4 regions of the Paucilactobacillus nenjiangensis genome follow, and region 1 is predicted to be linked to each of the others. Evidence: predicted binding sites of a transcription regulator. Region 1 holds the regulator's gene; each other region holds the start of a gene.
What was found. The regulator NrdR, encoded in region 1, represses ribonucleotide reductase genes. The targets are predictions, from matches to a motif close to ACACNATATATNGTGT.

Region 1 (8,177 bases):
TGCTATTATGACGAACGTCGATTTTGATCATCCCGATTATTATAGTGGTATTGAAGACGTCTTTGATGCATTCGAAGGCTTTGCTGGTCATGTTAAAAAAGGAATCTTTGCATGGGGTGAGGATGAACATTTACGTAAATTAAAAGTTGATGTACCTGTTTATTATTACGGTACTGAAGAAAATGATGACATCCGTGCGACTAATATCAAACGCTCAACTAACGGTTCAACCTTTGATGTGTACTACCGTGATGAATTCTTAGGTAATTTTGCAATTTCATTATTCGGTCAACACAATATTTTGAACAGTTTGGCCGTGATTGGTGTTGCTCATTTTGAAGATATTGATTTAGATGAAATTAAGGAAGAATTGCTTTCATTCCAAGGGGTTAAACGTCGCTTTAGTGAACGTGATGTTGCGGATATGGTGATCATTGATGACTATGCCCATCATCCATCTGAAATTCAAGCAACATTGGATGCAGCCCGTCAAAAATATCCAGACAAAGAAATTGTGGCAGTTTTCCAACCACATACGTATACCCGAACATTGGCATTGTTAGATGATTTTGCGGCCAGCTTGAATTTAGCTGATAAAGTTTACTTAACTGATATTTTTGGCTCCGTTCGCGAAGACGCTGGTAAAGTCTCTAGTGCTGATTTAGGTGCAAAAATTACCAAAGGTGGAGAAATCCTCAAATTGGATAATATGTCACCATTATTAGACTTCCATAATGACGTAGTGGTCTTTATGGGGGCAGGCGATGTGCAAAAGTATGAACGTGCTTATGAAGAATTACTCAGCAATATTACACCTAAAAATAATTAATCATTAAGAAAATATTAAGATGAGATTTTCACGTAAATAGTGAGTCTCATTTTTTTATTTGACCAATGTTGATGTATAAGCCTGTAGTGAGATTGTTAGCTTTTTGATTATGGATTAATTCGGAATAAATTACTTGATTAAAACAGTGGCGTTAGCTAAGATGTTCATTACAGAAGAAAAAATAATTTGTAATTTTAAAGGAGAAGTGAGATAGATGAACAACCCTAACGGTGATTATTCTGATTCAAGGCGGGTGGTAAATGCCGACGCCGGATTAAATCGATTTATGACGAAAATGTACGGACACATGGCACTGTCAGTCTTGGTTTCAGCAGTGACTGCCTTTATCTGTTCGTTCTACACCAGTAGCATTACCACATATTTAGCACAACATGGTGCGATGATGTGGTTGCTATTCTTGGTTCCAGTTGGACTTTCAATGGGAATCAGCTTTAAGGCAACGCGCAATTATGCAGCTAGCTTTACGATGCTGATGGCAATGGCGATAATTTACGGATTTATATTCTCGATTATCAGTCTGGCATATACTAGTGCCAACATCGCTGCAGCCTTCTTATCAGCTTCGGCAGTCTTTATCTCAATGACGGCTTATGGTGCTGTTACAAAACGGGACTTAACCAAATTTGGAACACATGCGCGTGCCGCATTGATTGCATTAATTATCGCTAGTGTGATTAACTTGTTCCTACAAAGTCCAGCAATCACTTATATCTTTTCGTACATTGCAGTTATCATCTTTACCGTTTTAACTGCTTACGATACACAAAATATGAAACGGATGTATCTACAATATGGGTCACAAGTTTCAGTTGGTGGGTTAGCCGTGATGGGTGCCTTACAACTATACTTAGACTTCATTAACATCTTTATCAGCTTGCTCCAAATCTTTGGAATGGGTGGCAGTCGCGACTAATAATTAGATTTCAAACAAAAAAGCAGCCAGATGACTGCTTTTTTTGTTACAATTGATAGTAGATTAAGTTAAAGTCGGGAGAAAATAATGTCAAAAAAAGTATTACTAATTGATGGAAATAGCGTCGCCTTTCGTGCATTTTTTGCGCTGTTTCAACAGGTGGATAAATTTGTAAATCAAGATGGTCTCCATACCGGAGCGATTTTTGGGTTCAATAAAATGTTAGATATTGTGTTAGATGAGGTTAAACCTGACTATGCGCTGGTTGCTTTTGATGCTGGGAAAACTACCTTTAGAACTGAAATGTTTTCAGATTATAAGGGTGGCCGTTCAAAGACACCATCAGAACTGTCTGAACAAATGCCGTACATTAAGAAGTTAGTTCAAGCCCATGGGATTGCGACATATGAACTGCCTAACTACGAAGCCGACGACATTATTGGTACTTTAGCTAAAGAGGCTGGTACCACCGGCTTTTCAACTACGATTGTTACCGGTGATCGTGATTTAACGCAATTGTCGACTGACAATGTGACGGTCTCGGTCACTAAAAAGGGTGTGACTGAGGTTGAAAATTACGATCCAGCTCACGTGATGGAAAAATATGAACTTACACCTGGCCAAATTATCGACATGAAGGGCTTGATGGGCGATACTTCAGATAACTATCCTGGAGTAACTAAAGTCGGTGAAAAGACCGCTATCAAGCTCTTGAAACAATATGGTACTATTGAGGGTATCTATGACCATATTGATGAATTTAAAGCCAGCAAGATGAAAGAACATTTGATTGATGATAAGGATTTAGCTTATCAAGCAAAAAAATTGGCCACAATCAATCAAGATGCACCCTTGGAAATTAAGTTAGCCGATATTGAATTTAAGGGAATTCAAACAGAAGATTTAATCCAACTGTATCAGCAATTAAATTTTAAATCATACCTAGCCAAATTAGATGGCGAACAAACGACGCTCGATTTAGATCCTGAAATTAGTGCGATTGAGTTCACGGTCTTAACTCAGGACAATTTAAGTGAAGTGGCACAATTTGATGATGAAATCACGTTGTACGTAGAGATGCCAGACAGTAATTATCATACCTCTGACTTTGCTGGCTTTGTCATCGGCAATCAAGGCAAGTGGTATGTCAGTCGTGACATCGAGCTACTACAATCTACAGTATTAAAAGCTATTTTAGAAAGTACCACAATTAAAAAGAACGTCTTTAACGCCAAGGCGATGACCGTGGGGCTCAATCGCTTGAATATTCAGCTCAATAATCCAGATTTTGATTTATTGTTGGCCTCATATCTTTTAGATACGAATGATAACAGTGATGACCTTGGACAAGTTGCACATGAACATGGTTTCATGGATGTACAATCCGATGAAGAAGTGTATGGCAAAGGGGCGAAGTTTGCGATTCCTGGTGATACAGAATTGTTTGAACATTTAGCTCGCAAAGCTCATGCCATTGATTCGTTACATGAAAAACTGTTTGCTGAATTGGAAACGAATGAACAAACAGCCCTTTACCGGACAATTGAGTTACCACTTTCTGATGTCTTAGCGAAAATGGAAATTCGTGGTATTCATGTGAATGCCGATACGTTGCAATCGATGGGAAGTAAGTTAATCGAGCGACTCAGTGAAATGGAACAATTGATATATCAAGAAGCCGGTGAAGAATTCAATATTAATTCACCCAAGCAACTGGGTGAAATCCTATTTGAAAAAATGGGCTTACCAGTGGTCAAGAAAACTAAGACTGGTTATTCAACGGCCGTTGATGTCTTAGAAAAGCTCCGTCCAGATGCACCAATTGTGGACAATGTCCTGCAGTATCGTCAAATTTCGAAGTTACAATCGACCTATATTGAAGGCTTACTCAAGGTGATTCATTCAACAGATCAAAAAGTCCACACTCGTTATTTGCAAACCTTAACTCAAACCGGTCGGTTATCATCAGTTGATCCTAATTTGCAAAATATTCCAATTCGTTTGGAAGAAGGCCGCAAAATTCGGCAAGCATTTGAACCAAGTCATGAAGGTTGGGAGATTTTCTCATCCGATTATTCGCAAATTGAATTGCGTGTCTTGGCACATATTACTGGCGATAAGAATCTTCAAGAAGCGTTCATCCAGGATGAAGATATTCATGCCAGTACTGCCCGTCGAATTTTCAAATTAGGTCCTGATGTTGAAATTGATCGTAACTTACGTCGGCAAGCAAAAGCCGTCAATTTTGGTATTGTGTATGGTATCAGTGATTTCGGTCTGGCACAAAATATCGGAATTACTCGTAAGCAAGCTAAAGCGTTTATCGATACGTACTTTGAAGAATTCCCTGGGGTAAAGCAATACATTGACGATATCGTTGAACTGGCCCACAAGCAAGGCTATGTTGAAACATTGACCAACCGTCGTCGTTATCTACCAGACATCCATGCGAAAAACTTTAACTTACGTTCATTTGCTGAACGGACTGCCATGAATACACCAATTCAAGGGAGTGCTGCGGATATTATCAAAATCGCAATGATTAAGATGGAAGACGCATTAAAGGATACTGGCTTACAAGCTAAGATGCTGCTACAAATACATGATGAACTAGTATTTGAAGCTCCAGCAGAAGAAATTGCTACATTAGAAAAATTAGTACCAAGCGTCATGGACTCTGCAGTCTCATTGGATGTGCCTTTGAAAGTTGAAAGTGCCCATGGCAAAACTTGGTATGAAGCTAAATAAATTCATTCACTTTGGGAGAGAAGAATATGCCTGAATTACCAGAAGTTGAAACTGTTCGTCGTGGTTTAATCAAAATTGCCAAAGGTCGTAAGATTATTGGTATCGACGTACACTACCCACAAACAATCACTAATGATGTTGAAATGTTTAAAGAAGCTTTAATTGGCCAAACAATTGAAGATATTAACCGCCGTGGAAAATATTTACTGTTTCGTTTCAGTAATCAATTAACTATGATTTCGCATTTACGGATGGAAGGAAAGTATTTCGGGATTCCGGAAGGCGAAGTACCTCGCAAACATACACATGTTGTTTTCCATCTAGATGACAACACGCAGTTATGCTATAACGATACGCGTAAATTTGGTCGGATGACGTTAGTCGAAACAGGCGAAGAATTAAGCTATGCCGGGTTGAAAACGATTGGGCCTGAACCGACAGACAAAGATTTTACGCTTGAGTATTTTAAAGACATTGTCCACAAAGGACGTCGAGAGATTAAACCATTTTTGCTAGATCAAAAAGGCGTTGCTGGATTGGGTAACATTTACGTTGACGAAGTTTTATGGATGAGTCAAATTCATCCGGAAGAACATGCCAATAATTTAACTGACCAACAGATTACTCGCCTCCGCGAAAACATCATCGATGAAATTGCGATTGCCACTGAGCATCATGGTACTACGGTGCACTCGTATACCAATGCGTTTGGTCATGCGGGTGATTTTCAAAATGAGTTACATGCATACGGTCGCGTTGGCGAACCTTGCGAACGCTGTGGAACCAAGTTAGTGAAGATTAAAGTGGCGCAACGTGGGACGACTTTTTGTCCTCATTGCCAACAATTGAGTGAGGAATAAGCATGACGACTATGGTCCTGGGATTGACAGGTAGTATTGCCACCGGTAAATCGACTGTCAGTGCATTTTTTCGAGAATTAAATATTCCAGTGATAGATGCTGATTTGGTTGCCCGTGAGGTGACTGAACCGCATTCTTTAGGCTTACAGCGGATTGCAGCTTACTTTGGCGAGAAAGTTTTAAATCCTGATGGGACAATGAATCGCGGGTATCTTGGCCAACGTGTTTTTGGCAATCCAGCGGAGCTAAAGGTGCTAACCAACATCACAGCGCCATTAATTCGGGTCGCCATTATTGATGAATTAGCTGCCTATAAGGTCAAACAAATTCCCTTAGTGGTGTTAGACATGCCGCTATTATATGAACAACATTACGAGACAGTTGTCGATCAGGTGATGGTCGTTTGTACGACTGAAGAACAACAATTAAATCGCTTGATGCAACGCAACGGATTAACACAAGTTGCGGCTCAACAGCGTATTGATTCGCAAATATCAATTGCTGAAAAAATTAAGTTAGCTGATGTGGTGATTGATAATACTGGGGATGTTGCCGAAACAAAGCGTCAAGTGGTAAAATGGCTTGAAGAACAATCGTTTAGAAATGAGGAGTGACGCACATGCATTGTCCCAATTGCGGCAATAATAATTCGCGCGTGGTTGATAGTCGACCAACCGAAGATGGCAGCATCAGACGCCGTCGAGAATGCGAAAACTGTAATTACAGATTTACGACTTTTGAACGCATCGAAGAAACTCCGATATTAGTCGTCAAAAAAAATGGCGACCGAGAAGAATTTAACAGTAAAAAAGTTCTCGCCGGGGTAGTTCGGTCTGCAGAAAAACGGCCTGTGAACATGGAAAGTATGACCTCCTTAGTCAGTCGCGTAGAGACAAGTGTTCGCGGCTTAGGTGAAAATGAAGTGTCCAGTACTGCCATTGGTGAATTCGTGATGAATGAACTGAAAGACTTAGATGAAATTGCCTATATTCGCTTTGCCAGTGTTTATCGGCAGTTTAGAGATATGGATGATTTTATGTCCGAATTAAAGAAAGTTATGAAAGACTAAAATTAGATTGGAGGAGCCGTCGTGGTCAATCAAATTCAAAGAATTAAGCCACATACTGGTTTCGTCGTTTCGTTAGCAGCTGATTTTAGTGCTTTTTCTGAACAAAATTTTACCAATCTCTATCAACCAATTATTGGTGCAAATGCGTTTGCACTTTTTTTTGCGTTACAAACAAATGTTGAGGCGCACCCAATGCTTTCAAAGCGAGTGGGCCATACTAAATTATTAAATCGATTAAACTTTGATATTGATCAATTAACCGAAGCACGTGCCAGGTTGGAATCTGCTGGTATGTTAAAAACGTTCGAAACTAATGATTCTCTTGGTGAGGCAGTGGTGTATGAATTGCAGCCCACGTTGACGGTCCATCAATTTAATAATGATGATTTATTGAGTGTGTTACTGTTGGAAGCAATTGGGGATGCAGATTATACCGCTTTGATCAATCAAGCAACTCAATATCAATTGAATACGCGTGATTTAAAACAAACCACTCAAAGCTTTTTTGGCTCATATCATGTCGCGCAAAGTGAAGTTGAACAAGTACCGGATGTCATTCAAGAGAGTCGGCAAAAGTTTGTGATTTCTGATAATGCACAGCCTCAAATTGCCGATAGTAAATTTGATTTTCAATTATTACTTAATTTAGTTGATCAACAACCAATTCGAATTGATGGTGTTGAAAAGCATCAACAATTGATTATGACCGAACACGTAATGTATGGGATTGATGAAATGACGATGGCTAGAATGGTGGGCCAGTCGATTAACTTAAATACTAATGAGTTAGATGAAAACAAATTTAAACGTAATATTGTACAAGCTTTTACGATGGTGCAACCAGTTCAAACGATGGAACCTGAACAACAAGAAGTACCTGTGACTAAAGCGGATGCTAATCAGTTAACGCCGAAAGATCAACAGTTACTCAAGGTTGTTGAGGCCTATACGCCTAATGAGTTCTTAACAGACTTATTAAAAGAAAAAGGTGGTTACATTTCCAATAACCAGCGGGCTAATTTAACCGCGCTGATTAATCGAAACTTATTTCCATCGACCGTCGTTAACCTGTTAATCTATTATTTATTGGTCGAAATGGACCAAACAACGTTAACGCAGGCCTTGATGGATACGGTGGCGAATGGTTGGGCACAAGCTAAAGTGCGCACGCCAATCCAAGCCTTTGATCAAATTAAAACTTATCAAAAGAAACGGCAAACTCGCAAGCAACCAGCTCGCAAGGGTCAAGTTAAAGAAACTTTACCTGATTGGGCCAAGGAAGATTATCAACCCAAGAAAAAAGAAACTTCAGCGGAAGAATTGGCAGCCATCCAAGCGCAAATGGAGCGCCTAAATAAAAGTAAGAAGGGGTAGCGATGCAAAGTCTTAGTGATGCAATTAAAGAAATTATGAATGAGGACGATTTTGATCCAAAATATCGAGCATTGATGCAAGAAGTGTATCAAGATGAAGATGTTCGTAGTTTTATTAAAGCCAACGAGGATAAACTTTCGAAAGAAACGTTGGTCCATGGTGAGGCGAAACTATATGAATTTTATACGCAGAAAAAAAATCCAGAGTCATCGTTTGCCCCGGGCTACGAGCCAGCACTTGTGATGAGCGGTAAGTGGATTGATGTGACCTATCAACCGTCACAAAAGTTAACCGCCAAAAGAAACTCGCAATATCGTAGCAAGTTAGTGCATTCAATTAGCATGCCTAAGTTTGTCCAATCAG
Region 2 (8,177 bases), 1.1 Mb from region 1:
TGTTCTTGAATTCATGATGGCTGGAGCCAACGCAGTTGAAGTCGGTTCGGCGAACTTCCACGATCCTTTGGCATGTCCCAAAATTATTGATCAATTACCAACCGTCATGGATTCATATCATGTCGACAAATTAACGGATTTAGCGGAGGTCAAATTTTGAAAAGATTTCAACCGATTGTCGCTTTAGATGTGCCCACCAAAAGATTGTCGCTTAAATTACTTGATCAATTTGAGGTGGAACCCAAACCGATTATTAAAATTGGCATGCAGTTATTCTATGAAGAAGGACCAGACATTATTTGGGAAACGCAACGCAGAGGTTTTGATATTTTTTTGGATTTGAAACTTCACGATATTCCGAACACGGTTGAAAAAGGGATGCAATCAATTGGTCATTTCGGTGTGCAATTTACGACCATTCATGCTGCAGGTGGATCAGAAATGATGGCAGCTGGGCTACGCGGCTTGCAAGCTGGGGCAGCCGAGGCAGAGGTTGAAGCACCTAAATTATTGGCCATTACGCAATTAACCTCGACGGATGAACATAGCATGCAGACCGAACAACATGTGAATTTATCGATTCAAGAGTCTGTCCAAAGCTACGCTAAATTGGCGCAACAAGCAGGCGTGGACGGGGTGGTTTGCTCAGCACAAGAATTAGCGGTCATTCGCCCGGTCGTTAGCGATGATTTCCTTTGCATTACTCCTGGAATTCGACCAGATTTAAATGTTGAAGATGACCAAAAGCGAACTGTTACACCGGCGCAAGCGCGACAATTAGGCAGCAATGGTATTGTGGTGGGTCGCCCTATCACACAAAGTGATCATCCACAGGATGCCTACCTTGAAATTACAAAAGAATTTTTGGAGGATTAGTATGTCGGACTCAATTGCACAACAAGTTGCACATGATTTACTAGAAATTGGTGCTGTTTCATTAAAACCCACCGAACCATTTACCTGGGCCAGTGGAATTAAAAGCCCAATTTACACGGATAATCGAATGACAATCTCATATCCAACGGTTCGTAGAAATATTTATACCGGCATTAGTGCAATTATTCGGGAACATTTTCCAGACGTCGAAGTGATTGCTGGAACGGCCACGGCCGGAATTCCACATGCTGCATGGGTGGCACAAATGCTTGATGTACCAATGATTTATGTTCGTTCAAAACCAAAGGACCATGGACAAGGTCGTCAAATTGAGGGTGTCTTGAAGCCTGGGCAAAAAGTTGTCCTAATCGATGATTTAATTTCAACTGGTGGCAGTGTTTTGAAAGCTGTTGACGCGGTGAAAAACGAAGGCGCCGAGGTACTAGGTGTCGCGGCTGTCTTTACTTACCAATTGAATGCGGCGGATGAAAACTTTAGTGCACGGGGATTAGATTACTTCGCGGTAACTGATTACAGTACTTTAATCGACACGGCCAAAGCTGAAGATTTAATTACTGAATCCGACATTGAATCGTTAAAAAAATGGCGAGAAAATCCAAATCAATGGAACATCTAAAAAAAGTTGTGAGCAAAATTTTTGCTCACAACTTTTTTGTTAAATACTACCACCGTGCACTTCGGTTGCTTCGGTCGCAATGATAAAGGCGCCTGGATCATGTTTATGAACCTTATTGACTAGATGACGGAAGTCGCGTTGCTCTACCACGACCATCAACATTTCACGCGTTTCATTACTGTAACCACCAATGACTTGCTGGACAGTTAGGCCAAAGTCATTGTTAGCTAAGATGGCTTGCTTGATTTCAGGTAATTGTTGATTACTCATAATATAGACAGCCTTTTTGCGGTCAAAGCCGGTTTCGATAAAGTTCATGGCAAGACTGGTAATCCCAACAGAAAAAATGGCTAATGCAAAGGCATCAAAGCCAGTGACCGGGATATTGAAAAGACAGACCACGAAATCTACGATTAATAGTCCGATTGAAGGTCTTAATTTAAAATATTTGGCAAAAACCATTGGTGGGACGGTGGTACCGCCACTAGATGCATCAATCCGGTAATTTAAAGCAAAACCGGTTGCAATCACTATGCTCCCAATGATAATCGCTAATAAACGATCTTGAATTAACATCATTTGAGGGGTAATGGACAGTAAGACTGGTAAAGCTAAACTACCGAATAAAATTCGGCGAGTGGTGCCACCGCTTAAAAAGGAAAATGCGAGCCCAAGCATGGCGATATTGATTACTAGGGTTGTAATCCAAAGTGGAACGTTAAAGGCCTCTTGGACCAAAATAGCCATCCCAGTTGCGCCACCAGCCGCCACCTCGTGTGGAGCAAAAAACATATTAATGGCAATTGCGATAATTTCTAAGGCAACGATCATTAGGAATCCGCGAAAAATTGGTTTGTGGATTGGTAATCTCATTGTCATCCTCCATAATTTTATTGTTATAATAATTATACTTTAAATGCTGATATTTTTCCTTTCAAATACATAAAAAAAGTTGATATTAATAAATTATTAAGAAATGAGAGTCAATTTATACAACAAAATATACATAAAAAGTTCAAATTAACACTTCGATGGAAAATTGATTAGTAAATTCTTTCGATTTAAAATGGTCTAAATAAGAATCGTTCTAATTTAATCAGATGAACAATAAAAAAATATTTGAATCAATTTTACCGTTATTTTGGTTAAAATTTAGTCGGTTAAATCATTGATATGACTAATTATCAGAATGTTTATTATATGCTAACGTAATATTCTAATATTATATAAATATATATTTTCTCCTTTCATATACCATATATTGTGGTATTATCATTTTTGTAACACAATATGTAGTTAAAGGGACGATGTAATGAGTAAAGATATTAATATTTTATACATTAGCTTAAGTGGCAATACAAAATATTTTATTGGGAAGTTAACTAAGTATTTTGCCGAGCATGAGATTACGGTCAATGCAATTAATGTGAAAGAAAATCCAGAACCGACGAAACTAACAGCACCATTTGTGACCTTTTTACCGGCGTTTTTAGAAGGCGGTAATGGTGTTAATAATGGCGATCGCGAGATTTTGACTGGCCGCTTAGGTCAATACTTAGATTATCAGGATAATTTTGCGCACTGCTACGGCATTGTCGGTAGTGGCAATCGTAATTTCAATAAGCAATTTGCGTTAACGGCGCACCAATATGCTGAACGCTACGATTTCCCGTTTATTGCTGATTTTGAGTTGCGTGGTAGTGAAAGTGACCCAGAGCGAATTGCACGCGAAATCATCTATGCTCGGGCACAATTTGAAAATCAACCAGTGGGGGAATAAACAATGATGGATCTTAGCGCACCACAAACAGAAAAGACTTATTTTTATTTAAACAATCTAGTAAACATTCCAGTGGATGGTGAAATTCCACTGTATTATGATCAAGAGGCGTTGAAGGCTTATTTCAAAGAAGAAGTTATTCCACGAACAATGAGTTTTGACTCATTGCCTGACAAATTAACATATTTGGTTGAGAACAACTATTTGGATGCGGAGGTGCTGAATCAGTATTCTGAAGAATTCGTTCAAGAATTATTCGACAAGTTAAATGCCAATCAATTTCACTTTAAAAGCTTTTTAGGGGCGTACAAATTTTATAGTCAATACGCGATGAAAACTAACGATGGCCAACAATTTTTAGAAAGCTTTGTTGATCGAGTGGCAATGAATGCATTGTATTTAGCTCAGGGGGATGAAAAGTTAGCGCAAGAAGTCGCTGACGAATTAATTTCACAACGTTACCAGCCAGCGACTCCCACTTTTTTGAACGCTGGGAAAAAACGTCGTGGAGAAATGGTTTCTTGTTTCTTAATTGATATCGCTGACTCGATGTTGTCAATTGGTCGGGGCGTTAATTCAGCCCTGCAGCTGTCACGAATTGGTGGTGGCGTGGGTGTGAACTTATCTAATCTGCGAGCAGCTGGTGATCCAATTAAACAAATTGAAAATGCCTCGTCAGGGGTGGTACCAGTGATGAAATTGTTAGAGGATTCGTTTAGTTATAGTAATCAATTAGGGCAACGAAATGGTGCGGGCGTGGTTTATTTAAACGTCTTTCATCCTGATATCTTACAATTCTTGGATACAAAAAAAGAAAATGCCGATGAAAAGATTCGGGTTAAAACATTGTCATTAGGACTTGTGGTGCCGGATAAATATTATGAATTATTGAAAACTAATCAACCAATGTACTTGTTTAGTCCTTATGATGTGGAACGCGAATACCAGCAACCATTTTCATATCTTGATATCACGGCTAAATATGATGAATTAGTCGCTAATCCACGCATCAAAAAGACTGAGATTAATGCACGGAAGTTAGAATTAAAAATTTCGCAATTACAACAAGAATCGGGTTATCCATATATTCTAAATATTGATACCGCTAATCAAACTAATCCAGTTGCTGGCCGGATTATCATGAGTAATTTATGTAGTGAAATCTTGCAACCACAAGAACCTTCAGCTTTGAATGATGATTTAGGTTATCAAAATATTGGTACCGATATTTCATGTAACTTAGGATCAACCAACATCATGAATATGATTGAATCTCCAGATTTTGGCCATTCCGTTGAAGTAGCAGTTCGGGCATTAACCATGGTGACCGACACTACCAGTATTGATGAGGTACCAACTGTGAAAAAAGGCAATGATCGTTATCATACAATCGGGTTAGGAGCGATGGGATTACATACCGCCTTAGCTCGCCATCAAATTGAGTATGGGTCAGCCGAAGCCTTAGAATTTACCGAAGCTTACTTTATTGCGCTGAATTATTATTCTTTAAAAACCAGTAACGCAATTGCCAAAGAACGCCAAGAAAGCTTCGCACAGTTTACCGAATCAACGTACGCTGATGGCAGTTATTTTGACCAATATGTTCAAGCTGAATTTGCGATTAATAGCCCCAAGGTGGCCGAAATTTTTGCGTCAATTGAATTACCCTCGGTGGCGGATTGGCAAGTCCTGCGTCAAGCCGTGATGAACGATGGTTTGTATCATCGTAATCGATTAGCCATTGCTCCAAACGGTTCAATTTCATATGTTAATGAAACGAGCGCTTCCTTACATCCAATTACGCAATTAGTGGAACAACGCCAAGAAAATAAAGTTGGTTCGATTTTTTATCCAGCACCTTATTTGTCAAACGACACTATGCCTTATTACCATACGGCGTATGACATTGATCAACGCAAAATTATCGATACGTATGCGGTGGCACAAAAGCATATTGATCAGGGGATGAGTTTGACGTTATTCATGCGGTCGGTCTTGAAACCAGATTTATATGAATGGAAAGACAATGCCAATTTGAAGATGACCACGCGTGATTTAAATCGACTTAGAAATTATGCCTGGACTAAGGGCATCAAGTCATTGTATTACATTCGGACTTTTACAGAAGATGACGAAATTAAGACAGCCAACGAATGTGAAGCCTGCATGATTTAAGGAGAAAAAGATGGATTATTTATATTACAAAGCAATCAACTGGGATCAAATCGAAGATAATTTTGATAAATATACGTGGGAACAATTAACTAGTAATTTTTGGCTAGATATTCGAGTACCAATCGCTAATGACATTACGGCCTGGCAAGCTTTACCAGCAAACGAACAAAAAGCAATTGCCAACATGCTAGCTAGTAGTTCATTGATTAATGTATTTCAATCTGAAGTGGGCACACCGAGTCTCAGACATGATACCCGAACTCAACAAGAAGAATCAGTTTTGAATACTATTACATTTATGAAATCAGTTCATGCTAAAAGTTGTACAACTATTTTCCGTGAACTCTTAACTGGTGACCAATCTAGTGCTGCTTTTAAGTGGGCTGACAATCAAGATGATTTGGCGTTGGCAATTAGTCAATTAACTGATGTTTGCCAAACGGGGACTGATTTGCAGAAAAAAGCGATGTTTATTTTGGCCGAAACAGCCTTAGTCTTTGGCAAGTACAATGATGTCTTACAAAATTCACAGTTAATCAACGTTAACCAAATGATTGAAAATATTATGCGCGGTAACGCCATCTTTACGGCGTATTTGAGCTATAAATTTCAGCTGGGATTCAGTGATTTAACTGACAATGATCAAACCGAATTAATTGATTGGATCAATCAGCGAGTTCAAGAATTTGTCGCCGCTGAGGTGGAATTGCTTGAAGCCAATGCAATTGATGCAGCTGCTGCCAAAAATGCGTGTTATTTTGGTGCCAATCATGCCTTAAGCTCACTCGGACTATCAACAATCTTTGAAGTGCATCCTTCGTTAGTGATTGATGAAATTAATGAACGAATGATTAATCAACAACAGTTCTTACAGCAAGTTAATGCAGCCAATCCAGAAGCTGACACTGAGGTCATGGCAGACGATGATTATGATTTTTAAGGAGAGACAAAATTAATGAAGTATACAACGATTAATTGGGATGTAAACGAAGACGAATTTGATGAATATGTTTGGGATAAAGCGACAGCGCAATACTGGCTGGATACCCGTGTGCCGGTTTCAAATGATTTACGTGACTGGCGGACATTGACTCAAACTGAAAAAGACGTTATCAACAAGGTTGTCGGCGGGTTAGCGTTGCTGGATACGTTACAGTCTGAAGAAGGCGTTGATGTGATGCGCCCAGATGTCCGAACGCGAAAAGAAGCAGCCGTCATTAACGATTTTTTGATGATGGAAGCTATCCATGCGAAGAGCTATGGCACAATTTTGACTTCATTGAATAATCAAGAGACGGTAGACGCGACCTTTGATTGGATGAATAACAATCCACGCATGCAGTACAAAGCGAAACGCATAAATGAAGTTTACCAAACTGGGGATGGTCTCCAAAAGAAAGTTGCCAGTGTCTTTTTGGAAGGAATTCTCTACTATACTAATTTTTTCACACCATTGTGGTATCGAGGTAATAACAAATTAGCCAACTTATCTGAGATTATCAAATTAGTGATTCGTGATGAATCGGTTCACGGCACCTATTTAGGCTATAAATTTTCGCTAGGCTTTAGAGAACTTCCTGAAGCAGAACAAGTGAGTTTTAAAAAGTGGATGGATCAATTGTTAGACGACTTACTAGAAAATGAGTTTGCCTTTACTGATGAAGTCTATTCACCAATCGGTTTAGCGGAAGACGTAAAACAGTTTGTTCGCTACAATGCTAATAAGTCGTTACAAAATATGGGCTTCGAATCAATTTTTCCTAACGCAGAAATTGAAGATATTAATCCGATCGTTATGAACGGTATTTCAACTGAAACTGCTAATCATGACTTCTTCTCCCAAGTTGGTGCTGGTTACTTAATGGGTAATGCAGAGTCTATGGGGAATGAGGATTATGAGTATTAGAGCAAAAGAGTGCTGACAGGCTTCGGGAATCAACGAGTACTAACAAAAAATACTAAATGGCTCGGGTTGTGAGTCAGATAGTATTTTAAGTTAGACGGAATTGATTGAAGCATGGAGCACGTTTCAAAAAATAGAGTGTATGAGACTTTTAAAACTTAGTTTGCTAAAACGTGCTTTCCAAAGCAACTTCGTCACCTAACTTAAATAACGCGAACCAATTCAAAATACGAATTGATTCACGTTATTTTTCGTTATTGCTCCGAAGCTGGACGCTTTGGTCAGCACTCTAGTCTTTCCAGTACTTCGCCTTCACCAACAACGCCTTCGAACGTTCATCTGCTGGTTCATAGCCGGTATAAAATTTGTGACGGAAATACATAAGATTGTAGTAGAGTGAGAAAATAATTGATGGAATGGCATTTAAAATTAAAGCTAAGTTTGATGCCGTATCGGTGCTAACGACTTCAACTCCAAGCATAGATAGTAATAATCCATAGGCCAGGTCAATGACTAACATCAAAGCAAAATTATACCAATCACCACGAAAAATTGAAGGTAAAGGACCAAAGAAAAAGGTCGTCCAAGAAACCCCAACTTTAGCGATGCGAACTTGACGATTCTCTTTGTTCACAATTCGAGCGTAATTTGGTGGGATAGGTAGCCCTGCAAATGGATCATTATTGTCTTGGTCTGGGTCGTTTTGATTGTTAAATGGATCTTGCATTATACGATGTTCCTCCTGTTAACTATTGATATATCATAACATAACGCTGATTTATTGAACATTGATATTAACATTCGAA
Region 3 (8,177 bases), 800 kb from region 1:
TAACACGGCAGTTTCATGTTGGGTCCGAACGGTTTGGCGTAACGAGGCCATTCCTTGTTCAGATTGAACCGTATCTAGTAAGGTGAGTCCACCAAAGACATGACCAACTAACCATTGATGGTCTTCGTCTAAGGTGCGCCAGTCATCCATGTCGTTTGACACTGGAATCCGTGTATCTAACCAGAATTGTTCCGTTAATTTTTCCCAAGTGGCTTTGTCAATGGCGTCATTGACTTGATCCCAATTGACGGCTTTAAATTGTTTAATTTGTTTGAAATCGGACATTGATAATACTCCTTAAATTAGATTACACAGCTTTCGCATTGGTTTGCACCAACTTCTTCTTCACCATCTGTAAAGGTCCGGATGTAATAAATTGACTTGATTCCCTTACGGAAAGCATAGTGACGAAGGATATTAAGATCACGAGTTGTCATTTTGTTAGTATGACCATCTTTCCATTCATAAGTACCTGCTGGAATGGTTGAACGCATAAATAAAGTGAGACTCAATGACTGATCAACGTGTTCTTGAGCTGCAGCGTAAACGTTGATGACTTTACGCATATCCATATCGTATGCTGACTTATAGTATGGCATAGTTTCATTCGAAAGGTAAGGAGCTGGATAATAAATTTTACCAATTTTCTTTTCCTGACGTTCTTCCACCTTGTTGATGATTGGATGTAGGCTGGCAGTGGTGTCATTGATATAAGAAATTGAGCCATTTGGTGCAACGGCTAAACGGTTTTGGTTATAAAGACCATCTTTTTTAACGTTATCACGCAGGGTTGCCCAGTCTGCAGTGGTTGGAATGAAGATGCCTTCGAATAATTCTTTGACACGGTCAGATTGAGGACCAAAGTCGTCAGCGACGTACTTATCAAAGTATGAACCATCGGCATAATCACTATTTTCAAAATTATGGAAAGTCGTTTGGCGTTCGCGAGCAATTTCGTTAGAAGCAACTAATGTCCAGTAGTTCAATAGCATGAAGTAGACACCCGTAAATTCAACGGATTCAGGCGCACCATATTCAATTTGGTTTTTAGCTAAGAAACTGTGAAGTCCCATGGCACCTAAACCAATTGAATGAGCTAAATCATTGCCGTTTTGAACAGTTGGAACTGATTCAATATGAGAAGTATCAGTAACGAAAGTTAAGGCACGAGTCATCGCACTCACTGACTTACCAAAATCAGGTGAAGTCATTAAGTTAACAATATTAGTAGAACCTAAGTTACAACTAACGTCGGTTCCCATAGTTTCATATTCTTGTTTGTCGTTAACAGTACCAGGCGTTTGAATTTGCATAATTTCTGAACACAAGTTACTCATAATGATTTTACCTTGGATCGGGTTCGCACGATTGGCAGTGTCAACGTTGACAACATAAGGGTAGCCAGATTCTTGTTGTAATTTACTAATTTCATCTTCTAATTCACGAGCAGGAATCTTAGTTTTTTTGATGGTGTCGTTAGCCACCATATTGTCATATTCAGCGGTAATGTCGACATATGAGAATGGCTTACCATATTCACGTTCAACATCATATGGGCTAAACAAGTACATGTCTTCGTTATTTTGAGTTAATTCATAAAATTTATCAGGGACGGTGACACCAAGTGACAATGTCTTGAGACGAATTTTTTCGTCAGCATTTTCCTTCTTGGCAGATAAAAATTGCACGATATCTGGATGGAAAACTGATAAATAAACCACACCGGCACCTTGACGTTGGCCTAATTGATTGGAATATGAGAAACTATCCTCCAACAATTTCATCACAGGAACAACACCACTAGCAGCGCCTTCGATATGTTTGATGGGATCGCCAGCAGCACGTAAATTACTGAGGTTAATACCAACACCGCCACCAATACGTGACAGTTGCAAGGCGGAATTGATGGTCCGTCCAATGGTATTCATATCATCAGTCGTGGAAATTAAGAAACAAGATACCAATTCACCACGACGTTTCCGACCAGCATTTAAAAATGATGGAGTCGCAGGTTGATAACGTTGGTGGACCATTTCATCAGCTAATGACATCGCTAAATCTTCATTACCATCAGCAAAATACAAAGCGTTCATTGCTACACGGTCAATGTAGTTTTCCAAATAAAACGCATTGTCATCAGTCTTTAAGGCATACTGTGCATAGAATTTGTAAGCTGCCATAAATGATTTGAAATGGAAGTTTTCGCCCTTCAAATAATCATAGAGACTTTCGACAAATGAAAAATCGTATTGATTGAAAAATTCAGGTTCGATGTAATCATTATCGATGAGGTAATCAAACCGATCGCGTAAATCTGTGAATTCTTTGGTATTTGGCACCACGTTTTGTTTGATAAAGGCATCCAGTGCTTCTTTATCCTTGTTGAGTGGGATTTGGTTGTTGACAGGGATGTTGATTTCGTTGTTTAAATCGAAATATGTAACATCGCTCAATTCTTTTAACGACATAATTTTAACCTCTTTCTTCATATAACTAGACAAAAGAAGACGGATCCGGTAAGACCCGTCTTCATGCATTCAAAAAATTTAACTGTCTAGATTGCCAATTTGCTTAACACATCTGGACGAAAACCTGTGAATGATTCGCCGTTGCCTAATTTAACTACTGGCGTAGCTTGGAAACCTTCAGCTTTTAAACTATCAATAAATTCTGGTTGTTCGTCGATGTTATGTTCCACAAACTCCACATTGTGTTCATCAAGGAAACGCTTTGTCATTTTGCATTGCATGCAATTATTTTTTGAAAATAATACTACTTTACCCATATTCTTCACCCTCGTAACAGCTTTTTTTTAATGTTCTGTGCTTATAAGTATACCGCGTGAATTTGAAAAAGCAACCATAAAACACCACATATTGTGACATTTTAAAATAAAAAACACCACATATTGTGGTGTACTAACATTTTGTAAGCAGCAATTAAATTGTATTTTTTTTTTCGTTAATAAGATATGATGGAACCATACTTAATTTGGAGACGAGAAAATGAACAACCATTATTATACACAAAATCCGGATGTAATTCATCAAGAACGAACTTGGAATTTTGAATTACGCGGTCATAATTTTAAATTCACTACTGACAACGGTGTTTTTTCAAAACAATCAGTTGATTATGGTAGTCGAGTTTTAATTGATAGTTTTGACACAGCCGATTTACCTGCCGGTAAAATTTTAGATCTTGGTTGTGGTTATGGTCCAATTGGACTATCGTTAGCGCACGCATATCCCGACCGAACCGTTGATATGGTTGATGTAAATGAACTGGCGTTGGAGTTGGCTCGGGCTAATGCCACCGCTAATGAGATTAAGAATATTTCGATTAATAGCTCAAACGCTTATGAAAATGTGACTGATCAATATGCATCCATTGTTTCAAATCCGCCAGTCAGAGCAGGGAAAAGTGTTGTCGACGATTTTATTACGGAAGCTAAAGAACATTTAATAGATGATGGAACGTTGTGGATTGTTTTACAAAAAAAACAAGGGGCCCCTTCTGCTAAAAAATTAATGACCAGTGTCTTTGGCCATTGTGAAGTGGTGAAACGAGATAAGGGCTATTATATTTTAAAAAGTGTTAATGTAGGAGATTAGCTTTAATGAACATGGAACAAAGTCAATTTTATATGACTGAAGCAATCAAAGAGGCTAAGCAGGCGTTGCTCGTTGATGAAGTGCCCATCGGTGCGATTGTGGTCCACGATGGGGTTATTATCGGTCATGGTCATAACATGCGTGAACGATTTCAAAATGTGACCTTTCATGCAGAAATGTTAGCCATTGAGGAAGCCTGTACTAATTTGCATAGTTGGCGCTTAGAAGATTGCGAACTATATGTCACATTAGAACCATGCATGATGTGCAGCGGGGCAATTGTCAACTCCAGAATTAAGATGGTTTATTATGGCGCGAGTGATCCTAAAGCCGGGACGGTTGATAGCTTGTATCATCTATTAAATGATCAGCGCTTAAATCATCAAGTGCAGGTGGTCTCTGGAGTGTTAGAGTCAGAATGTAGTCAAATGCTAACTGATTTTTTTAGAGCGATTCGTAAACGACGCAAAGAAGCCAAACGATTACGACAAACTGACTAGCATTTTTTAATCAGATATAGTATGATTGTTATTGCCGAAAGGCCTTAGGGCGAGGGCGCTCTTACGAACCGTGTCAGGTCCGGAAGGAAGCAGCACTAAGTTTGCAGTACCTTGTGCCTTAAGTTTTTAAGATAATTAGCAGATTGGCGTGATAGCTCACGGCCAATCTTTTTTTATACAAATTAAATTGAAACCGCAGATTTTCATCACACGAAAAAAGTAAAAATGAAGTATAATTATTTACATAGATTTTTATCGGGAAAGGAAAAAGTAGATGAGTTATCAAGCATTGTATCGAGTTTGGCGCCCACAACGGTTTGACGAGATTGTTGGGCAACAAGTAATTACGACAACTTTAAAAAATGCGTTAATTTCGAATCAAACGAGTCATGCCTATTTATTTACCGGACCACGTGGAACGGGTAAAACATCCGCAGCAAAAATTTTTGCCAAAGCCATCAATTGCCACTTCTTAAAAGATGGTGAGCCTTGTAATGAATGTGAAACGTGTAAGGAAATTACCAATGGACAATTAAATGATGTAATCGAAATTGATGCGGCATCTAATAACGGGGTTGAAGAAATTCGGGACATTCGGGATAAGGCAAAGTATGCGCCGACGATTGCTGATTACAAAGTTTACATTATTGATGAAGTGCATATGTTATCAACTGGTGCATTTAACGCGCTACTGAAAACCTTAGAAGAACCACCTGCAAACGTTGTGTTTATTTTGGCTACCACAGAACCGCATAAAATTCCATTGACCATTATTTCCAGAACGCAACGTTTTGATTTTCGCCGGATTTCTGCTGACCAAAGTTTCGAACGGATGAAATATATTTTGGGAGAAAAACATGTCGAGTATGATGAACAAGCTTTATGGGTCATCGCTCGCGCAGCTGAAGGTGGAATGCGGGATGCCTTGAGCATTTTGGATCAAGTGATTTCTTTTAGTAACAATAAAGTTGAAATTGAAAATGCGCTCTTAGTGACAGGTAGTGTGACTAAAGGCTTGTTACACCAATACGTGACCCAAATCACGGATCATGATGGTGCACAGGCACTAGAAACCATGCAAAACATTATGAATGAAGGAAAAGATGGCCAACGGTTCATTGAAGATTTAATTTCCTTTATTCGAGATATCTTGTTGTATCAAAAAGCACCAGAGATGGTGAACGTTGAAATTACTGGCTTAACAACGGATGAATTGACGCAATTAGGCACGAAGGTTTCAGAAGAAGTGTGGTATCAAGCCATAGATACTTTAAATGAAATTCAACAAGAAATGCGGTTTACAACCCATCCAGATGTCTATTTGGAAGTTTTAACCATTAAATTGGCTCAATTAACTGGTCAACCAGTTCCGAGTCAAGCCGCACCAGCTGGCGAGGTTGAAGACGCTCGTGTGGATCAATTGCAGCAACAAGTTGTTAAAATGCAGGCTGAAATCAAACAATTGGCGCACAACAAAGCACCAGTGGCTACACAAAAGGCTACCAAAAAACCACGGGTTAATACGAATAAAAAAGAACCCAAAGTTAATCTCACTAAGGTATATCCAATCTTGGAGACTGCGACTAAAGAAGATTTGGTTAATTTGCGAGATTTATGGGGCGATATGTTGGACATGCTGACTGTGCCGCAGCGGTCGATGCTTCACGTTTCAACGCCAGTCGCTGCGAGTGCAGCCGGTGTGATTGTGTCATTTGAATATAGCTTGCTCTATCAAGAAGCAGCAGATGATACTGAATTGTTAACGATGATGCACGATAATCTGGAAAAACTCAGTGGAAGCGCCCGAGACATTATTTTTGTTTCTAAAGAACAGTGGCCGCATATTCGACAAGGCTATATCGACCAATTGGCTGGTAAAAAGCAAGCTGGTGAAACCACCAATGAAGATCAACTGGACGAAGAACAAACTGAGTCAGAAGAAAATAACACAGTTCAAACACAAAAAGATGATAAGATAGTTAGTGAAGCCCAAGAATTATTTGGCGAAGATATTGTTGAAATTAAAAATGACTAATAAAAAAAGGTGGAAATTAATATGATGCGCGGAATGGGAAATATGCAACAAATGATGAAACAAGCTCAAAAGATGCAAAAACAAATGGGCGAAGAACAAGAAAAATTAAATGCCCAAGAATTTATTGGTAACGCACCAGATGATATGGTTACAGCTACCTTTACAGGTGATAAGAAGCTTAAAGATATTTCCATCAATCCAGAAGCAGTTGATGCTGATGATGTAGATATGCTTGAAGATTTAGTGGTTGCTGCTGTTAATGATGGCATTGCTAAAATTGATGATGCCACCCAAAAAACAATGGGTAAATATACTAACGGCTTAGGTATGTAGGAGAAATTTATGCAATATCCAGAACCAATTGCACAACTAATTGAAAGCTATATGAAGCTACCGGGGATTGGTAATAAAACCGCGACCCGTTTAGCTTTTTATACTATTTCAATGCAAGATGATGATGTGACTAATTTTGCGAAATCGTTGCTATCGGCGAAACGAGATTTACATTTCTGCAGTATTTGTGGCAACTTAACAGAAGATGATCCATGTCCAATTTGCCAAGATAAGTCACGAGACCAGTCGACGATTTTAGTGGTTGAAGAACCAAAAGATATTATTTCAATGGAAAAAATGAAAGAATATCATGGCTTATATCATGTTTTACATGGTGTGTTGTCTCCGATTGAAGGAACCGGTCCGGAGGATATTAATATTCCGTCATTATTAACTCGTCTGCAAAAAGACGACACGGTGAAAGAAGTAATTGTAGCGACGAATGCTTCGTCGGAAGGTGAAGCCACGGCAATGTACTTGTCGAGATTAATTAAGCCTGCTGGGATTAAGGTCACTCGTTTGGCACACGGGCTTTCGGTCGGAGCAGATATCGATTACGCCGATGAAATGACTTTATTTAAGGCTGTTGAAGGACGAACTGAACTGTAGAAAAGGTGATGGCTGATGTTTAACAGAGTTAATAAACGCATCAAAGCTGAATATGACGATCAATTGCTCGAATTGGTTTACAATGCGAAGGCTAGTTGGGACCAAGCACAAGAAACTGAGCAAGCAGTTTATGAAAGCAATGTTACTAATGAACTAGAAATGCAGACATTATTGCAAAAGCAGAAATATATGTATTTATTTCGTGAAGCACGGCGGCGCGAAGTACACGGCTAAACTTAAAGATGGGGTGTAATTTGATGAACGGACAATTTATTTCTTTTGAAGGACCTGATGGCGCTGGAAAAACCAGTGTTTTAAAGGCTATTGGGGAAGAATTACGGGTAAAATACGGGGATAATTTGATGTTAACTCGTGAACCTGGTGGAAACAAAATTTCCGAGTCAATTCGTAATATTATTTTAGACCCCATTAACACCGAAATGGATGTCAGAACTGAAGCGTTACTCTATGCAGCGGCCCGGCGTCAACATTTAATGGAAACCGTGATTCCAGCCTTGAAGGCAGGAAAATTAGTGATTTCCGATCGATATGTTGATAGCTCAGTGGCTTATCAAGGTGGCGGCCGTGAAATCGGTGAACAAGCCGTGTGGCAAATGAACCAATTTGCCATTGATGGATTGGAACCTGATTTGACGGTTTATTTGGATATTGAATCTGAAGAAGGAATTCGCCGGATTAAAACACATCGCACCGATGAAATTAATCGACTTGATGTCGAGGCATTAGAATTTCACCAACGGGTTCGGAAGTCGTATTTAAATCTTTTGGAACAAAATCCAGAACGCATTAAATTAGTTGATGCGAGCCAACCGTTAGACAAAGTTTTACAAGATGTTAAAGAAACAATGTTGCAAAAGTATCCGAACCTGTTTTAATATTAATTAAACAATACTGGTAAAGGGAGTGTGACAATGATGAAAATGATTATAGCAATTGTTCAAGACAAAGATAGTAATATTTTAAGTAATGAATTTATTGAAGCAAATATTCGTGCAACTAAATTATCATCAACGGGAGGCTTTCTGCGTTCCGGTAATACGACCTTTTTAATTGGTATCGAAGATG
Region 4 (8,177 bases), 130 kb from region 1:
TTTAAGGACAAGTTGTGATGGGGAGCGAAATTTTAGTAGCGAAGTTGCCGATGTCACACTGCCGAGAAAAGCTTCTAGTGAGTATTTAACTGCCCGTACCGCAAACCGACACAGGTAGTCGAGGAGAGAATCCTAAGGTGTGCGAGTGAACTCTCGTTAAGGAACTCGGCAAAATGACCCCGTAACTTCGGGAGAAGGGGTGCTGTACGAAAGTACAGCCGCAGTGAATAGGCCCAGGCGACTGTTTATCAAAAACACAGGTTTCTGCAAAATCGTAAGATGAAGTATAGGGGCTGACGCCTGCCCGGTGCTGGAAGGTTAAAAGGATGGGTTAGCTTCGGCGAAGCTCAGAATTGAAGCCCCAGTAAACGGCGGCCGTAACTATAACGGTCCTAAGGTAGCGAAATTCCTTGTCGGGTAAGTTCCGACCCGCACGAAAGGCGTAACGATCTGGGCACTGTCTCAACGAGAGACTCGGTGAAATTGAAGTACCTGTGAAGATGCAGGTTACCCGCGACAGGACGGAAAGACCCCATGGAGCTTTACTGTAGCTTGATATTGAGTGTTTGTACAGCTTGTACAGGATAGGTAGGAGCCGTAGATACCGGAACGCTAGTTTCGGTGGAGGCGTTGGTGGGATACTACCCTCGCTGTATGACCACTCTAACCCGCATCACTAATCGTGATGGGAGACAGTGTCAGGTGGGCAGTTTGACTGGGGCGGTCGCCTCCTAAAAAGTAACGGAGGCGCCCAAAGGTTCCCTCAGAATGGTTGGAAATCATTCGCAGAGTGTAAAGGCACAAGGGAGCTTGACTGCGAGACAGACAGGTCGAGCAGGGACGAAAGTCGGGCTTAGTGATCCGGTGGTTCCGTATGGAAGGGCCATCGCTCAACGGATAAAAGCTACCCTGGGGATAACAGGCTTATCTCCCCCAAGAGTCCACATCGACGGGGAGGTTTGGCACCTCGATGTCGGCTCATCGCATCCTGGGGCTGTAGTCGGTCCAAGGGTTGGGCTGTTCGCCCATTAAAGCGGTACGCGAGCTGGGTTCAGAACGTCGTGAGACAGTTCGGTCCCTATCCGTCGCGGGCGCAGGAAATTTGAGAGGAGCTGTCCTTAGTACGAGAGGACCGGGATGGACATACCGCTGGTGTACCAGTTGTTCCGCCAGGAGCATCGCTGGGTAGCTACGTATGGATGAGATAAACGCTGAAAGCATCTAAGTGTGAAACTCGCCTCAAGATGAGATTTCCCATCTCCTTCGGGAGAGTAAGACCCCTCAAAGATGATGAGGTAGATAGGATGGAAGTGGAAGTGCAGTGATGCATGGAGCGGACCATTACTAATCGGTCGAGGACTTAACCACAAAGTGGTGTCCGGTTTAAAAAATTCTTGATATTATTTAGTTTTGAGAGCGCAAGTTCTCTTGTTTAACAATGTTAAACATTAGTGTGGTGATGATGGCTAGAAGGATACACCTGTTCTCATGCCGAACACAGAAGTTAAGCTTCTAAGCGCCGATAGTAGTTGGGGGATCGCTCCCTGCGAGGGTAGGACGTCGCCATGCAAAAGCATAGGCTTTTGGAACAATTTGTTCTCTGCTTGGATATTTGGAGAGTTGTCCGAGTTGGCCGAAGGAGCATCATTGGAAATGATGTAAACGGGTTAAAGCCTGTTTCAAGGGTTCGAATCCCTTACTCTCCGTTTTTATATGACCCGTTGGTCAAGTGGTTAAGACACCGCCCTTTCACGGCGGTATCATGGGTCCGAATCCCATACGGGTCACTTTCATGGAGGATTAGCTCAGCTGGGAGAGCGTCTGCCTTACAAGCAGGATGTCACAGGTTCGAACCCTGTATCCTCCATAATAATGGGTTCCACATCTCATTATTTAATAGTATCAACCGAATAATTTGGCTCGGTAGCTCAGTTGGTAGAGCAATGGATTGAAGCTCCATGTGTCGGCAGTTCGATTCTGTCCCGCGCCATTGATGGAGGGGTAGCGAAGTTGGCTAAACGCGGCGGACTGTAAATCCGCTCCTTCGGGTTCGGAGGTTCGAATCCTCTCCCCTCCATTTTTATAGGGATATAGTTTAATGGTAGAACTATGGTCTCCAAAACCATCAGTGGGGGTTCGACTCCCTCTATCCCTGCTTTTTAATATTTTGGCGGTATTGGTGAAGTGGTTAACACACCGGTTTGTGGATCCGGCACGCGTGGGTTCGATTCCCACATACCGCCCTTGATTGGGTTTGAGCCAAGTAGTGATGAAGATTGTAGACTTTGACTCCATCGTCATTTTCAACGGTTTGTAATTCCAATCGTAGGTATTTGATGGTGGTATAGCCAAGTGGTAAGGCAGAGGTCTGCAAAACCTTTATCACCGGTTCAAATCCGGTTACCACCTTTAGTACTTACGCTATCTTGCCGCTGTGGCGGAATTGGCAGACGCGCTGGACTCAAAATCCAGTTCCTTCACGGGAGTGTGGGTTCGACCCCCACCGGCGGCATAGATGGTTAGTTAAATCGATAGTGTAATGCTTAAATAAAAAAGACTTCGTAGCTATCTGCGAGGTCTTTTTTATTATTATTAGACAAAATAAAAAATGGGTCTTCGTCAACTGGTATTGGTGACCCAGATATTGGAACATCCTTCGGGATGTTCTTTTATTTTACAATCAAAAGGATACGAGTCCTAAAATGACTCATGTTAGTAAATCCATAGCAAGCTCTTTTCAACGTTTTTATTTTTCTGTTAATTCCTTCTATGGCTCCGTTTGAGAAAGCTGAAGAACAGCTAGCAACAACACTTGAACGATTCTTTTTTAATGTTGATATAGCTGTATCCATAGCATTCCCCATGGGAATGTAATTTTTTAATATACTTGTTAATGACTCTCCATCACGATTATGGATTGCCTGTTGAATAGCATGAGCAGTTTCATATACTTTTTTTAAAGTTGAACTTTCATTCAGGCCCAAATCAATTAAATTTTGTTGAGTCATGTATTCATTGATTCCACAAATATATTTTGTGTTGGTATCATCAATTTTATCTTGAGCAAGATGAAACAAACGCCAGTTAGTTTTAAGTGCTTTATATGGTCTAGATTTCTTATCTTGAATGCCTTTTAAAACAGAAGTTCTAACGTTGTCAAAAGCGCGATTTACCAGTTGTACAATGTGAAATCTATCTACAACAATTTGTGCATTTGGAAAAAGTCGATGTACAAAAGATTGATAAGACGCATTTAAGTCCATAACAATCGTTTTTACTGCTTGACGTTCTGATAATTCGTATCTATTTTCAAAATAGTCACAAATATCTTTGGATAATCTTGTATCTAGAACTTTAATAATTGAATGCCCTTCGGCATCAATGCATATAAATGAAAAACCTTTATTAACAGATCTAAATTCATCCCAATTCATATGAGTGCCTAAATTTTTAACCCTGTATGGCTCTGGATTGTTGCTGTACAATAACCGTTCTGCCGAACTGGGCGAAATATTTAAAACTTTTGCGATAGAAATAACAGAATGCGAAAGGCGGGCTTGTTCTACAACTTTTGCTTTGATATTAGTAGCTAAACTATGATTTGGTTTAACAATTGGAGTGTGCACACCACATGTTAAATGGCACGTTTTACATTGATACCGTTGTTTCTTTAAATACATGTATGTTTCAGGACCGGAAATAGTCGCCAAACGAATATGGTGCATAGTATATCCATTTTTAATTAGAGTTTCAGTTCGGCATTTAGGACACGTCGTACGGCTGTACGTGAGTACAGCATTGATAATTTTGATGCGCTTGACGATACCATTTTTTACTATTTTTTTATCTTCAACATTAATTGCATTAATATTTTCATCTGTTAATTCACAGAGACTTAGTATAGAGTTAGATTGGGGCATGACAATACCTTCTTTCGATTTTTGTTTAGGCGCTTAAATCTTACCATAGGATGTCATGTCCTTTTGTACGCAAAAAAATCTGATATTAGTTTTCACCAATATCAGATAGTGTAGACCCTAAAAAATCTCATCACTAAGTATGAGATTATCGTGCATGAACTAATTACTCCACCGTGTTTGGCTATGGCTAGGGAGAAGCATGAGGATAAGGAACCATATTGTTCCAAGCAATGGAATGATTTGAATTACAATCCACCAGCCTGAACGGTCAGTATCATGTAAACGGCGGACGGTGACAGTCCAGTTAGCTAGCCAAACTAAGAACGCGATAAAGCGAGTCCCTAAAGAATAGTTAAGATCAGCGAAGTTGTAGATTTCTGTAATCGGATGACCGACAATGTTCTGAACAACAGCTGCCGCAATAAAGGCAATAATGGCATTAATAATAGCAGGCCACCAATATTCAGAACGAGTTGCGGTACCTGAGAAGTTTAAAATGTTACTCCAATACTTTTTGTATGCATTCATCAATGTTACACCTCCAATCGATAATTTATAATAGGTCATTAAATAGTTTAGCAAAGTTTTGGCTTGATTACTATTCTCGACTACGACATCCACTAAAAAAACACGCATTGTGGAAATTTGGTTTCAATTTTCATTTAAATATTCGTTCAAAATGCTGAAAATTATTTTAAAATTTTTATTTGTGAGATTTGTTTGCAGAACTGATTTTTTGTTTATTGAATGACAAGAGAGGGCAAATCGGGGCCTAGCATAGGGTTAGAAATTTGAGTAACTGACCACAGGAAACTTGAAATCGAAATTTTTGACATTTGCTTTTATCACTATATATGGTAATTCAAAATAAATGTAGACACAACATATTGTGTTATTTTGCAAAATGGTTTACCATAGGCTTACTGAGATAAATGAAAGTGAGTGGTTCCAATGGACATTACAAGAGATCGGATAGATCAATTAAACGATTTAAAAGAGATTAAAGTTGAAAAACGAGATGGCTCAATGTCATCATTTTATTCATACAAAATTGATTTCGTGCTACATAAACTAACGACAGATATTCAAACCATAAACGAAGTTGAAGAAACACTCTACGGTGAATTAAGTGGTACCGCCGAAGTTAAAACCTCTGAAATTGCAGAGATGATCGTCAACATCTTGGACGGCTTAAATCAAGATGTTTTAGCACAGGACTATGTAACTTTCTATCAAAAGGAAGTTCAAAGTTTCAAAAATGCAACAAATGCTGAAGCTCGTCTACAAAAGTTGTTTGATAAAAACTCAAGTGTTGTGCATGAGAATGCGAATAAGGACAGTCGGGTCTTCAATACTCAACGTGACCTAGAAGCCGGTGCAGTTAGCCGCGCGATTGGGTTAAAGATGTTACCTAAGGTCGTTGCGCAAGCACACTTACGTGGAGATATTCACTGGCACGATTTAGACTATTCACCAGTCACACCGGAAACTAACTGTTGCTTAATTGATTTTGATGAAATGCTTACCAATGGATTTAAAATTGGGAATGCTTGGGTGAGTTCACCTAAGTCAATTCAGACAGCCACTGCCCAAATGTCACAAATTATTGCTAATGTTGCTTCATTACAATATGGTGGTTGTTCCGCTAATCGAGTTGATCAATTATTAGCTCCTTACGCGCAACTTAACTATGATAAGCATATGGCGGATGCTGAAAAATGGATTACTGCAGATAAGCGCGAAGCCTTTGCTAAAGAAAAGACTATTAAAGATATCTATGATGCGATGCAAGCCCTCGAATATGAGATTAACACCTTGTATTCGTCACAAGGCCAAACACCTTTTACGACCGTTAATTTTGGCTTAGGAACTAGTTGGATTGAACGTGAAATTCAAAAAGCTATTCTTAAAGTACGGATTAAAGGATTAGGCAAGGAACATCGGACTGCAATTTTCCCTAAGTTAGTTTATACAGTTAAACGTGGTCTTAATTTGGATGTGACTGATCCTAACTATGACGTTAAACAACTAGCACTCGAATGCTCAACAAAACGGATGTATCCAGATTTGTTAATGTATGACAAAATCGTTGAATTGACTGGTAGTTTCAAAACTCCAATGGGCTGTCGTTCATTTTTACAAGGATGGAAAGATGATAATGGCGTTGAAGTGAACTCAGGTCGTATGAATTTAGGCGTTGTCACTGTTAATTTGCCTCGAGTTGCCATTGAAGCAAAGGGGAACAAGGATCTTTTCTGGGATATCTTTGAAGAAAAAATGGATATCTGTCACCAAGCTTTGGAATATCGGATTGAACGGACGAAGGAAGCCGAACCAGAAAACGCACCATTACTATATATGTATGGCACATTTGGCAAACGATTGAAGTCTACCGACAATGTTGATGATGTCTTTAAAAATGGTCGTGCCACAGTTTCTTTAGGTTATATCGGTATCTATGAAACTTGTACCTTATTTTATGGGGACGGTTGGGAACAAAATGCTGAAGCGCGTGCTTTTGCTGAATCAGTCGTTAAACACATGTATGAACACTGTAAAGACTGGGCAGCTGAAAGTGGGTATCATTATAGCCTCTACTCAACACCAGCAGAATCATTGACGGATACTTTTGCGCAAGCTGACCTTAAGAAGTTCGGTAAAATTGAAAACGTGACTGACAAGGAATACTACACGAATAGTTTTCATTACGATGTCCGTAAACATCCATCACCATTTGAAAAGTTATCCTTTGAAGAAGTCTTTCCAAAATATGCTTCAGGTGGATTTATCCATTATTGTGAATATCCAAGTTTGCAAAACAATCCAAAAGCTTTGGAAGCAGTTTGGGACTGGGCTTATGATCACGTTGGTTATTTAGGCACCAATACTTCAATTGATCAATGTTTTGAATGTGGCTTTACTGGCGACTTTAAGCCAACTGCCAAGGGATTTGTCTGTCCACAATGTGGTAATCACGATCCAAAGACTTGTGATGTTGTCAAAAGAACTTGTGGTTATTTAGGTAACCCACAACAACGGCCAATGGTCCACGGTCGTCACGTCGAGATTTCGTCACGTGAAAAACACATGAATGGAGAGATGATTAAGAATGCCGCAGTACATGAAAGAGCCAAACAATCCGATGCCCAAAGAATGGCTGGCGAGCGAGCATAGTCTCCAAAAGATTGCCAGTTATAAACCATTTAACTTTGTTGACGGTGAGGGAGTGCGCTGTAGCCTGTATGTCAGCGGATGTTTGTTTAATTGTCCGGGCTGCTATAACGTAGTGGCTCAGAACTTTAATTATGGTCATGAATACACGCAGGAACTGGAAGATCAGATTATTGAAGATTTGAGTCAATCTTACGTACAAGGTTTGACGCTGTTAGGTGGCGAACCATTCTTGAATACTCAAGTTTGTCTGAAACTCCTCAAGCGGATTCGTAAGGAATTTGGCGATACTAAGGATGTTTGGTCTTGGACTGGTTATAAGTGGGATGAATTGATGCAAGAATCCGATGATAAACTCGAAATGTTGTCCTATGTCGATATTTTAATCGATGGCCGTTTCTTAGAAGCCAAAAAAGATCTCACTTTACAGTTCCGTGGTAGTAGTAATCAAAATATTATTGACGTCAAGAAGTCATTAGCCCAAGATAAAGTAGTTATTTGGGATAAATTAGTTAAATAGTTCGATTTAAGCACTCGCAAATGATGATTTGCGGGTGCTTTTTTGCCGTTTTGACTCGCTTTTGAACGATTTATTGGGATTTCTCTGTAATATTTTTGAAATTTTTCAATTAAAAAATTAAAAATACATTAGTAAATACCTATTAAATCAGCAATTTTCACATTTAACACTCAGACAAAGAATGAAAATCGGTCAAAAAGAACAGTTTTGTAATAATTGAAATTAACATAAAATTAAGGGCTTTATACATGCGGTAGATTTAAACATGGATAACGTATCCGCCGGAGTTGTCATATTTTGTGAATCAAGAGACCGTTTTCTTGTTGATATCAGCAACGTGTCAACTGATTAATTAAATTGGCATAATAGCAATAGGTAAAACAATTTACTTATTTGATGAAAATGTGCATTTTTGAACAAACTCAAACGAACATTCGTATTTCCTTCGTTTTTATTTCAAACAAAACAAAACGCCAGAAAACGGATAAAATCCCGACATATGTTTGTAATGTTTATCCTGTAAAGTTATCATCGTTGCATAAGCAAAGCACAAAGAAAAAGGATGG

Region 2: a site for NrdR is predicted at 2,765-2,780, ahead of F0161_RS10410 (class Ib ribonucleoside-diphosphate reductase assembly flavoprotein NrdI). Genes of this name have one in related genera too.
Region 3: a site for NrdR is predicted at 2,899-2,914, ahead of nrdH (glutaredoxin-like protein NrdH). Genes of this name have one in related genera too.
Region 4: a site for NrdR is predicted at 4,798-4,813, ahead of nrdD (anaerobic ribonucleoside-triphosphate reductase). Genes of this name have one in related genera too.

What each region holds. Positions count from the first base shown of each region.
Region 1 is NZ_CP043939.1:989,760-997,936, forward strand. It holds gene murC (UDP-N-acetylmuramate--L-alanine ligase) at 1-829, shown strand, start outside; gene F0161_RS05040 (Bax inhibitor-1/YccA family protein) at 1,044-1,763, shown strand; gene polA (DNA polymerase I) at 1,851-4,511, shown strand; gene mutM (DNA-formamidopyrimidine glycosylase) at 4,538-5,371, shown strand; gene coaE (dephospho-CoA kinase) at 5,374-5,985, shown strand; gene nrdR (transcriptional regulator NrdR) at 5,991-6,440, shown strand; gene F0161_RS05065 (DnaD domain protein) at 6,462-7,814, shown strand; gene dnaI (primosomal protein DnaI) at 7,817-8,177, shown strand, end outside.
Region 2 is NZ_CP043939.1:2,041,718-2,049,894, reverse strand. It holds gene F0161_RS10430 (dihydroorotate dehydrogenase) at 1-160, shown strand, start outside; gene pyrF (orotidine-5'-phosphate decarboxylase) at 157-876, shown strand; gene pyrE (orotate phosphoribosyltransferase) at 878-1,513, shown strand; gene F0161_RS10415 (YitT family protein) at 1,553-2,386, opposite strand; gene F0161_RS10410 (class Ib ribonucleoside-diphosphate reductase assembly flavoprotein NrdI) at 2,826-3,293, shown strand; gene nrdE (class 1b ribonucleoside-diphosphate reductase subunit alpha) at 3,300-5,468, shown strand; gene F0161_RS10400 (ribonucleotide-diphosphate reductase subunit beta) at 5,479-6,408, shown strand; gene nrdF (class 1b ribonucleoside-diphosphate reductase subunit beta) at 6,424-7,374, shown strand; gene F0161_RS10390 (DUF2628 domain-containing protein) at 7,661-8,098, opposite strand.
Region 3 is NZ_CP043939.1:1,788,579-1,796,755, reverse strand. It holds gene nrdF (class 1b ribonucleoside-diphosphate reductase subunit beta) at 1-285, opposite strand, end outside; gene nrdE (class 1b ribonucleoside-diphosphate reductase subunit alpha) at 303-2,468, opposite strand; gene nrdH (glutaredoxin-like protein NrdH) at 2,555-2,785, opposite strand; gene F0161_RS09230 (class I SAM-dependent methyltransferase) at 3,006-3,614, shown strand; gene tadA (tRNA adenosine(34) deaminase TadA) at 3,620-4,114, shown strand; RNA gene ffs (signal recognition particle sRNA small type) at 4,151-4,247, shown strand; gene dnaX (DNA polymerase III subunit gamma/tau) at 4,389-6,149, shown strand; gene F0161_RS09210 (YbaB/EbfC family nucleoid-associated protein) at 6,171-6,482, shown strand; gene recR (recombination mediator RecR) at 6,492-7,091, shown strand; gene F0161_RS09200 (YaaL family protein) at 7,107-7,325, shown strand; gene tmk (dTMP kinase) at 7,349-7,987, shown strand; gene F0161_RS09190 (cyclic-di-AMP receptor) at 8,027-8,177, shown strand, end outside.
Region 4 is NZ_CP043939.1:861,902-870,078, forward strand. It holds rRNA gene F0161_RS04325 (23S ribosomal RNA) at 1-1,368, shown strand, start outside; rRNA gene rrf (5S ribosomal RNA) at 1,453-1,569, shown strand; tRNA gene F0161_RS04335 (tRNA-Ser) at 1,615-1,706, shown strand; tRNA gene F0161_RS04340 (tRNA-Glu) at 1,716-1,787, shown strand; tRNA gene F0161_RS04345 (tRNA-Val) at 1,795-1,867, shown strand; tRNA gene F0161_RS04350 (tRNA-Phe) at 1,918-1,990, shown strand; tRNA gene F0161_RS04355 (tRNA-Tyr) at 1,996-2,077, shown strand; tRNA gene F0161_RS04360 (tRNA-Trp) at 2,085-2,155, shown strand; tRNA gene F0161_RS04365 (tRNA-His) at 2,171-2,243, shown strand; tRNA gene F0161_RS04370 (tRNA-Cys) at 2,339-2,409, shown strand; tRNA gene F0161_RS04375 (tRNA-Leu) at 2,429-2,512, shown strand; gene F0161_RS04380 (ISL3 family transposase) at 2,670-3,920, opposite strand; gene F0161_RS04385 (DUF805 domain-containing protein) at 4,080-4,451, opposite strand; gene nrdD (anaerobic ribonucleoside-triphosphate reductase) at 4,872-7,094, shown strand; gene nrdG (anaerobic ribonucleoside-triphosphate reductase activating protein) at 7,030-7,611, shown strand.